Linked DNA regions of Nitratireductor mangrovi. The main gene of each other region encodes a partner of the protein of the gene in region 3 in a complex. Links are inferred from orthologs where the notes say so. Each region holds a gene or a part of one and is shown on either strand. Other genes may lie near its edges.

What was found. The genes of interacting proteins can lie anywhere in the genome.
Region 1: the proteins of accD (region 3) and accB are in contact, whole or in part, in a solved structure (PDB 8UXZ), measured with the Escherichia coli proteins. The link is inferred for Nitratireductor mangrovi from one-to-one orthologs.
Region 2: the proteins of accD (region 3) and accC are in contact, whole or in part, in a solved structure (PDB 8UXZ), measured with the Escherichia coli proteins. The link is inferred for Nitratireductor mangrovi from one-to-one orthologs.

Annotation. Positions count from the first base shown.
Region 1 is NZ_CP042301.2:895,149-898,127, reverse strand. It holds accB (acetyl-CoA carboxylase biotin carboxyl carrier protein), read left to right. Parts: upstream 1-1,241; coding sequence 1,242-1,718; downstream 1,719-2,979. Other genes in the region: accC (acetyl-CoA carboxylase biotin carboxylase subunit), read left to right, coding at 1,726-2,979; aroQ (type II 3-dehydroquinate dehydratase), read left to right, coding at 775-1,209; FQ775_RS04360 (DsbA family protein), read left to right, coding at 1-641. UniProt on the Escherichia coli protein: This protein is a component of the acetyl coenzyme A carboxylase complex; first, biotin carboxylase catalyzes the carboxylation of the carrier protein and then the transcarboxylase transfers the carboxyl group to form malonyl-CoA.
Region 2 is NZ_CP042301.2:894,231-897,156, forward strand. It holds accC (acetyl-CoA carboxylase biotin carboxylase subunit), read right to left. Parts: upstream 2,173-2,926; coding sequence 829-2,172; downstream 1-828. Other genes in the region: FQ775_RS04335 (DUF2155 domain-containing protein), read left to right, coding at 1-186; aat (leucyl/phenylalanyl-tRNA--protein transferase), read right to left, coding at 199-816; accB (acetyl-CoA carboxylase biotin carboxyl carrier protein), read right to left, coding at 2,180-2,656; aroQ (type II 3-dehydroquinate dehydratase), read right to left, coding at 2,689-2,926. UniProt on the Escherichia coli protein: This protein is a component of the acetyl coenzyme A carboxylase complex; first, biotin carboxylase catalyzes the carboxylation of the carrier protein and then the transcarboxylase transfers the carboxyl group to form malonyl-CoA.
Region 3 is NZ_CP042301.2:4,104,388-4,107,156, reverse strand. It holds accD (acetyl-CoA carboxylase, carboxyltransferase subunit beta), read left to right. Parts: upstream 1-803; coding sequence 804-1,736; downstream 1,737-2,769. Other genes in the region: FQ775_RS20155 (bifunctional folylpolyglutamate synthase/dihydrofolate synthase), read left to right, coding at 1,812-2,769; trpA (tryptophan synthase subunit alpha), read left to right, coding at 1-770.

The sequences.
Region 1 (2,979 bases), 3.2 Mb from region 3 along the record:
ACTACCTGCTGGAAAATCCGGAACTGCTGCTCGAGGTCCAGGAGGCACTTGAGAAGAAGCAGGAAGAACAGCAGCGCGTCGCGCAGGAGGCGACGATCTCGGAGAAAAGCGACGAGATATTCAACTCCGCCCATGACGGCATCTTCGGCAACCCGAACGGTCAGTACACGCTGGTAGAGTTCTTCGACTACAATTGCGGCTACTGCAAAAGGGCGATGGCCGACATGCAGGCTGTGACCGAGGCCAATCCAGAAGTGCGTTTCGTGCTAAAGGAGTTTCCGATCCTGGGCCCCGATTCACAACGCGCGCATATCGTGTCGATGGCCTTCCGCTCGCTGTTGCCGGAGAAATACGACCAGTTCCATACCAAGCTTCTGGGCAGCGCCGGACGCGCGACCGAGGAGAGCGCTGTCAACATCGCCCTAGCGCTCGGCGCGGATGAAGGAGAGCTGCGCGAAGCGATGAAGAACCCGGCCATCGCCGAAGCCTTCGCTGGCACCTATGAACTCGCAAACGCGCTTTCCATCACCGGAACCCCTTCTTACGTCGTCGGCAACGAGGTCGTTTTCGGCGCGCTGGGCCGACAGGTGCTGGAGGAAAAACTCGCCAAGCTGCGCGAGTGCTCTTCGGCGGCGTGCTGACTGAGAAAGCGCGAAAGCCCCGAAATCACGGCTGTGGACAGCGAAAGATCACGTGGCGCGCTCTTTCCTGCCGCCTGCATGGCGACTATAGAGTGACCGGCGTCGGCGCTTTGCCGCCGGCCACGAGGTCCAGATGTCGCGAACCGTCTTTGTGCTGAACGGCCCCAACCTGAACATGCTCGGCAAGCGTGAGCCGTCCATCTATGGCGGCAAGACCCTCGCCGACATTGAGGTCGACTGCCGCCGAGCGGCAGACGGGTTGGGGCTCGCGATCGAGTTTCGCCAATCCAACCACGAAGGGGTGCTTGTCGACTGGATACAGGAAGCCGGGGACAAGGCCCAGGCGATCGTCATCAATCCCGGCGCCTACACCCATACGTCGATCGCGCTTCACGACGCGATCAGGGCAGTCGGGCTTCCAGTCGCCGAGGTCCATCTTTCTAACATCCACGCACGCGAGCAGTTCCGCCACGTCTCACACGTGTCACCGGTGGCTGTGGGCGTCATCTGCGGCTTCGGGCCAATGGGCTACGCGCTTGCGCTGCAGGCGCTTGCCGATCGTCTGTGAGTACCAAGGCAACAACGAGGAATTCACGTTCAATGTCGACCAAGAAACCCGGGATAGACCAACAGCTCATCCGCGACCTCGCCGACATCCTCAACGAAACGCACCTGTCTGAGATCGAGGTCGAGCAAGGCGATCTGCGTGTCCGGGTTTCGCGGCAGAACACTGCCATCCAGGCCGCAGCGCCTGTCTATGCGCCGCCCCCGTCGGCCGAGCCCGTCAGGCCGGCACCCCGCACCGAACCGGCTGTCGAGGCAGCCGCACCCGCCACCAAGCCGGGCAATGCCGTGAACTCACCGATGGTCGGCACCGCCTATGCCTCTCCGGCGCCGGGCGCCAAGCCGTTCATCGAGGTCGGTCAACAGGTGCGGGAGGGCCAGACCCTGCTCATCATCGAGGCCATGAAGACGATGAACCAGATCCCCTCGCCGCGCGCCGGTACGGTGACCGCGATCCTGTTCGAGGATTCGCAGCCGGTGGAATTCGGCGAACCGCTGGTCGTGATCGAGTAAGAGCGGCATGTTCCAGAAGATCCTCATTGCCAACCGCGGAGAGATCGCTCTTCGAGTGCTGCGCGCGGCCAAGGAACTCGGCATCAAGACGGTCGCCATTCACTCGACCGCCGACGCCGACGCCATGCACGTCAAGCTCGCCGACGAGAGCGTATGCGTCGGGCCACCGCCATCGCGGGACAGCTACCTGAACATCCACCAGATCGTGGCCGCCTGCGAAATCACCGGCGCCGACGCCATCCATCCGGGCTATGGATTCCTGTCGGAAAATGCCCGCTTCGCCGACATCCTGGCTGCGCACAACATTACCTTCATCGGACCTTCCGGCGACCACATCCGGGTCATGGGCGACAAGATCGAGGCCAAGCGAACCGCCAAGCGCCTCGGCATCCCGGTGGTGCCGGGTTCCGACGGCGCCGTCACCGATGAGAAGGAGGCGCGCCGGATCGCCGCCGAGATCGGTTACCCGGTCATCATCAAGGCCTCCGCCGGCGGCGGAGGGCGCGGCATGAAGGTGGCACGCAACGAGGATGACCTCGACGTTGCGCTGGCGACCGCGCGCTCGGAGGCAGGCGCGGCCTTCGGCGACGACGCGGTCTACATCGAGAAATATCTCGAAAAGCCGCGTCACATTGAAATCCAGGTGGTTGGCGACGGCCAGGGTGGCGGCATCCACCTGGGCGAGCGCGACTGTTCGCTGCAGCGGCGCCACCAGAAGGTCTGGGAGGAGGCCAATTCACCGGCTCTCAACGACGAGGAGCGTGCCCGTATCGGTGATGTCTGCGCGCAGGCCATTGCCGATCTCGGCTATTCCGGCGCAGGCACGATCGAGTTCCTCTACGAGGATGGCGGCTTCTATTTCATCGAGATGAACACGCGGCTCCAGGTGGAGCATCCCGTCACCGAGGCGATCACCGGCATCGACCTCGTCCATGAGCAGATTCGAGTCGCCTCCGGCGGTGGCCTGTCGGTCACGCAAAGCGACATCCGCTTCCACGGACATGCCATCGAATGTCGCATCAACGCCGAGGATCCACGCACATTCGTGCCTTCACCTGGCACGATCAGTCACTTCCATACGCCAGGCGGGCTCGGTATCCGGGTCGATTCAGGCGTCTACTCCGGCTACAAGATCCCGCCCTACTACGACAGCCTGATCGGGAAACTGATCGTTCACGGCCGTAACCGCGTGGAGTGCATGATGCGGCTTAGGCGGGCGCTCGACGAGTTCGTCGTCGACGGCATCAAGACGACACTGCCG
Region 2 (2,926 bases), 3.2 Mb from region 3 along the record:
AAGACGGATTCGTTTGTCGAGGTCGACGAGATCACGCTCGACCGCAAGATTCGTCGCATTTTCACCGGCTGGATGTTCGCCGAAAGCCCGGGTCTGAATGCGGTCGAGCATGCCGTCTATGACGTGTGGCTGAAGGACTGCAAGCAGGACTCGCAAGTGCCGGCGCCCGAAGCCCGCGCCGACTGACCCGGCATTCCATCAGGGAAAGAACCGAGCGTTTCCCGTGATGGCTTCGGCCAGCAGGGTTTCGTATTTGCGACGCGGCAGATCGATGGCGCCGAAACGCTTCAGGTGTGCTGTCGTGAACTGGGTATCCAGAAGCACGAACCCGCGCTCGCGCAGGCGTTCGACAAGATGCACCAGGCACACCTTGGAAGCGTCACGCTCGCGCGAGAACATGCTTTCTCCGAAAAATGAGCGGCCGAGCGTCACGCCGTAGAGTCCACCGACCAGTCGCCCGCCCAGCCAGGCCTCCACCGTATGGCAATGGCCGCGCTGGAAAAGTTCGCGATAAGCGTCGCGGATCGGGGCGTTGATCCACGTGCTGGCGCGGCCGCGCTTGGTTTCGGCGCAGCCTTGCAGGACGCCGTCGAAGTCACTGTCGATACGGATATCGAAGATGCGCCGCCTCACCACCTTCTGCAGGCTCCTGGGTACGTGAAAGGCGTCGAGCGGAATAATGCCGCGCGTTTCCGGCCGGACCCAAAACACCTCCGGGTCGTCGGCGCTCTCGCCCATCGGGAAGACGCCGTTCGAATAGGCCTTGAGCAACAGGTCCGGCGGTATCCGGTAGCCGGGCGCGAACGGCCTTACCATGGTCGCGTCACGTCACTTGCTTTGCGACAGATGCTTTTCCAGCCAATGGATATCGTAATCGCCATTGGCGATGTCGAGGTTGCCGACCAGATCACGAAAGAGCGGCAGTGTCGTCTTGATGCCGTCGACGACGAACTCGTCGAGCGCCCGCCTAAGCCGCATCATGCACTCCACGCGGTTACGGCCGTGAACGATCAGTTTCCCGATCAGGCTGTCGTAGTAGGGCGGGATCTTGTAGCCGGAGTAGACGCCTGAATCGACCCGGATACCGAGCCCGCCTGGCGTATGGAAGTGACTGATCGTGCCAGGTGAAGGCACGAATGTGCGTGGATCCTCGGCGTTGATGCGACATTCGATGGCATGTCCGTGGAAGCGGATGTCGCTTTGCGTGACCGACAGGCCACCGCCGGAGGCGACTCGAATCTGCTCATGGACGAGGTCGATGCCGGTGATCGCCTCGGTGACGGGATGCTCCACCTGGAGCCGCGTGTTCATCTCGATGAAATAGAAGCCGCCATCCTCGTAGAGGAACTCGATCGTGCCTGCGCCGGAATAGCCGAGATCGGCAATGGCCTGCGCGCAGACATCACCGATACGGGCACGCTCCTCGTCGTTGAGAGCCGGTGAATTGGCCTCCTCCCAGACCTTCTGGTGGCGCCGCTGCAGCGAACAGTCGCGCTCGCCCAGGTGGATGCCGCCACCCTGGCCGTCGCCAACCACCTGGATTTCAATGTGACGCGGCTTTTCGAGATATTTCTCGATGTAGACCGCGTCGTCGCCGAAGGCCGCGCCTGCCTCCGAGCGCGCGGTCGCCAGCGCAACGTCGAGGTCATCCTCGTTGCGTGCCACCTTCATGCCGCGCCCTCCGCCGCCGGCGGAGGCCTTGATGATGACCGGGTAACCGATCTCGGCGGCGATCCGGCGCGCCTCCTTCTCATCGGTGACGGCGCCGTCGGAACCCGGCACCACCGGGATGCCGAGGCGCTTGGCGGTTCGCTTGGCCTCGATCTTGTCGCCCATGACCCGGATGTGGTCGCCGGAAGGTCCGATGAAGGTAATGTTGTGCGCAGCCAGGATGTCGGCGAAGCGGGCATTTTCCGACAGGAATCCATAGCCCGGATGGATGGCGTCGGCGCCGGTGATTTCGCAGGCGGCCACGATCTGGTGGATGTTCAGGTAGCTGTCCCGCGATGGCGGTGGCCCGACGCATACGCTCTCGTCGGCGAGCTTGACGTGCATGGCGTCGGCGTCGGCGGTCGAGTGAATGGCGACCGTCTTGATGCCGAGTTCCTTGGCCGCGCGCAGCACTCGAAGAGCGATCTCTCCGCGGTTGGCAATGAGGATCTTCTGGAACATGCCGCTCTTACTCGATCACGACCAGCGGTTCGCCGAATTCCACCGGCTGCGAATCCTCGAACAGGATCGCGGTCACCGTACCGGCGCGCGGCGAGGGGATCTGGTTCATCGTCTTCATGGCCTCGATGATGAGCAGGGTCTGGCCCTCCCGCACCTGTTGACCGACCTCGATGAACGGCTTGGCGCCCGGCGCCGGAGAGGCATAGGCGGTGCCGACCATCGGTGAGTTCACGGCATTGCCCGGCTTGGTGGCGGGTGCGGCTGCCTCGACAGCCGGTTCGGTGCGGGGTGCCGGCCTGACGGGCTCGGCCGACGGGGGCGGCGCATAGACAGGCGCTGCGGCCTGGATGGCAGTGTTCTGCCGCGAAACCCGGACACGCAGATCGCCTTGCTCGACCTCGATCTCAGACAGGTGCGTTTCGTTGAGGATGTCGGCGAGGTCGCGGATGAGCTGTTGGTCTATCCCGGGTTTCTTGGTCGACATTGAACGTGAATTCCTCGTTGTTGCCTTGGTACTCACAGACGATCGGCAAGCGCCTGCAGCGCAAGCGCGTAGCCCATTGGCCCGAAGCCGCAGATGACGCCCACAGCCACCGGTGACACGTGTGAGACGTGGCGGAACTGCTCGCGTGCGTGGATGTTAGAAAGATGGACCTCGGCGACTGGAAGCCCGACTGCCCTGATCGCGTCGTGAAGCGCGATCGACGTATGGGTGTAGGCGCCGGGATTGATGACGATCGCCTGGGCCTTGTCC
Region 3 (2,769 bases):
TCATGGGCGGCGATCCCGACTACGAGACCTCGCTGTCGATCATGAAGGCGCTGCCGGGCGCGGGCAGCGACATCATCGAGCTCGGCATGCCGTTCTCCGACCCGATGGCCGACGGGCCGGCGATCCAGGCGGCGGGCCTGCGCGCGCTCAAGGGCGGGCAGACGCTGAAGAAGACGCTTCAAATGGCGACGAGCTTTCGCGAAGATGACGACGAGACGCCGATCGTGATGATGGGCTATTACAACCCGATCTACATCTATGGCGTCGAGCGTTTCCTGACCGACGCCAAGGCGGCCGGCATCGACGGCCTCATCATCGTCGATCTTCCGCCGGAAATGGACGCCGAACTCTGCATCCCGGCCCTCAAGGCCGGCATCAACTTCATCCGACTGGCGACGCCGACCACCGACGACAAGCGGCTGCCCAAGGTGCTCGAAAACACCTCCGGCTTCGTCTACTACGTGTCGATGACCGGCATCACCGGCTCGGCACTGCCCGACACCAGCCGCATCGGCACCGCGGTGGCACGCATCAAGCACCATACCGAACTGCCGGTGTGCGTCGGCTTCGGGGTCAAGACCGCCGAGCAGGCGCGGGTGATCGGACAGGCCGCGGACGGGGTCGTCGTCGGCACCGCGATCGTCAACGCGGTCGCCAATGTCATCGGCCCCGATGGCGCCAAGACCGCCGATCCGGCCGAGGCGGTGACCACGCTGGTCTCGGGCCTTGCCAAGGGCGTGCGTGCGGCCCGCCTTGCCGCCGCCGAGTAGCGGCCCCATCTCTTTCCGGAAACGGAGCGTTCCATGAACTGGATCACCAACTACGTCAGACCGAAGATCAACTCGATGCTGGGCCGGCGCGAGATGCCGGAGAACCTGTGGATCAAGTGCCCGGAGACGGGCGAGATGGTGTTCCACAAGGATCTCGAGGACAACCAGTGGGTGATCCCGTCGTCGGGACACCACATGAAGATCCCGGCCCGTGACCGGTTGCGGTTCTTTTTCGACGGCGGCGAGTTCGAGCTGCTCGACAACCCCAAGGTCGCCGTCGATCCGCTGAAATTCCGCGACGAGAAACGCTACACGGACCGGCTGCGCGAAAACCGCGCCAAGACCGGGCTTGACGATACCGTGCTCGGCGCCAGAGGCACGCTGGAAAGCCTGCCGGTGATGGCGGTCGTGCAGGATTTCGCCTTCATGGGCGGCTCGCTCGGCATGGCGGCCGGCGAGGCGATCATCCACGCCTTCGAGACGGCATTGGCGGAGAAACGGCCGCTGGTGCTCTTCGCCGCGTCGGGGGGCGCGCGCATGCAGGAGGGCATCCTGTCGCTGATGCAATTGCCGCGCACCACCGTCGCCGTCGACCGGCTCAAGGAAGCCGGACTTCCCTACGTGGTGGTGCTGACCAACCCGACCACCGGCGGCGTCACCGCGTCCTATGCCATGCTCGGCGACGTGCATATCGCCGAACCCGGTGCGCTGATCGGATTCGCCGGACCGCGGGTGATCGAACAGACGATCCGCGAGAAGCTGCCGGAAGGCTTCCAGCGCGCCGAATATCTCATGGAACACGGCATGGTCGACATGGTGGTGCCGCGACCCGAGCTGCGTGCGACGATTGCGCGACTGGTCAAGATCCTCGTCCATGCGCCGGCAACGCAGGCGCAGCCCGAAACGACGCCGGAAGAAGCGCCGACGCCGCTTCCCGAGGCGCCTGCCGAGCAGCCGCAGGCCTAGGATCGATCCAGGCCGGGCGTGCCCGAAGGCGGCCGCAGCGGCCACCAGAGCGGATACCGACAGGACATGCAGTCGATGACGACGAAAGCCGACCGCGAGATCGCGCGGCTGATGACACTCCACCCGAAAGGCTTCGACCTTTCCCTCGACCGCATCACGCGGCTGCTGGACCGTCTCGGCAATCCTCAGGAGAGGCTGCCGCCCGTCATCCACATCGCCGGCACCAACGGCAAGGGTTCGGCGGCGGCGTTCTCGCGTTCGCTGCTGGAGGCCGAAGGCCACAAGGTTCATGTCCACACCTCGCCGCATCTCGTGAGCTGGCGCGAGCGCTACCGGCTCGGCGCCCAGGGCGGCGGGCGACTGGTGGAGGACGATGTGCTGGCCGACGCGGTGGTGCGGGCGGCCGAGGCCAATCGCGGCGAGACGATCACGGTCTTCGAAATCCTGACGGCGGTCACCTTCCTGCTCTTTTCCGAACATCCGGCCGACGCGGCAATCATCGAGGTCGGGCTGGGCGGCCGCTTCGACGCAACCAACGTCATCGCGCGACCGGCTACGGCGGTGATCATGCCGATCTCGCTCGATCATGAAGCCTATCTCGGCGACAAGGTCGAACTGATCGCGGTCGAGAAGGCCGGCATCATCAAGCGCGGCGCGCCAGTGGTGATCGGAGCGCAGGAATCGGAAGTCGCCCGCGACGTGCTGATCGAAACGGCCGACCGCCTGGAGGCACCGGCGATCATCTACGGGCAGGACTTCCTCGCCACGCCCGAACACGGGCGGCTTTCCTATCAGGACGAGGACGGGCTGATGGATCTGCCGCCGCCTCGGCTTGCCGGGCGGCACCAGTTCGCCAATGCGGCAGCAGCGATCGCGGCAGTCAAGGCGGCCGGTTTCGCAGTGTCGCTAAACGCCGCCGAACGCGCGATGGAGCAGGTCGAATGGCCGGGCCGGCTGCAGCGGCTGGAGCAGGGGCGGCTCACCCAGTTCGCGCCGGAAGGCGCGGAGTTGTGGATCGACGGCGGCCATAATC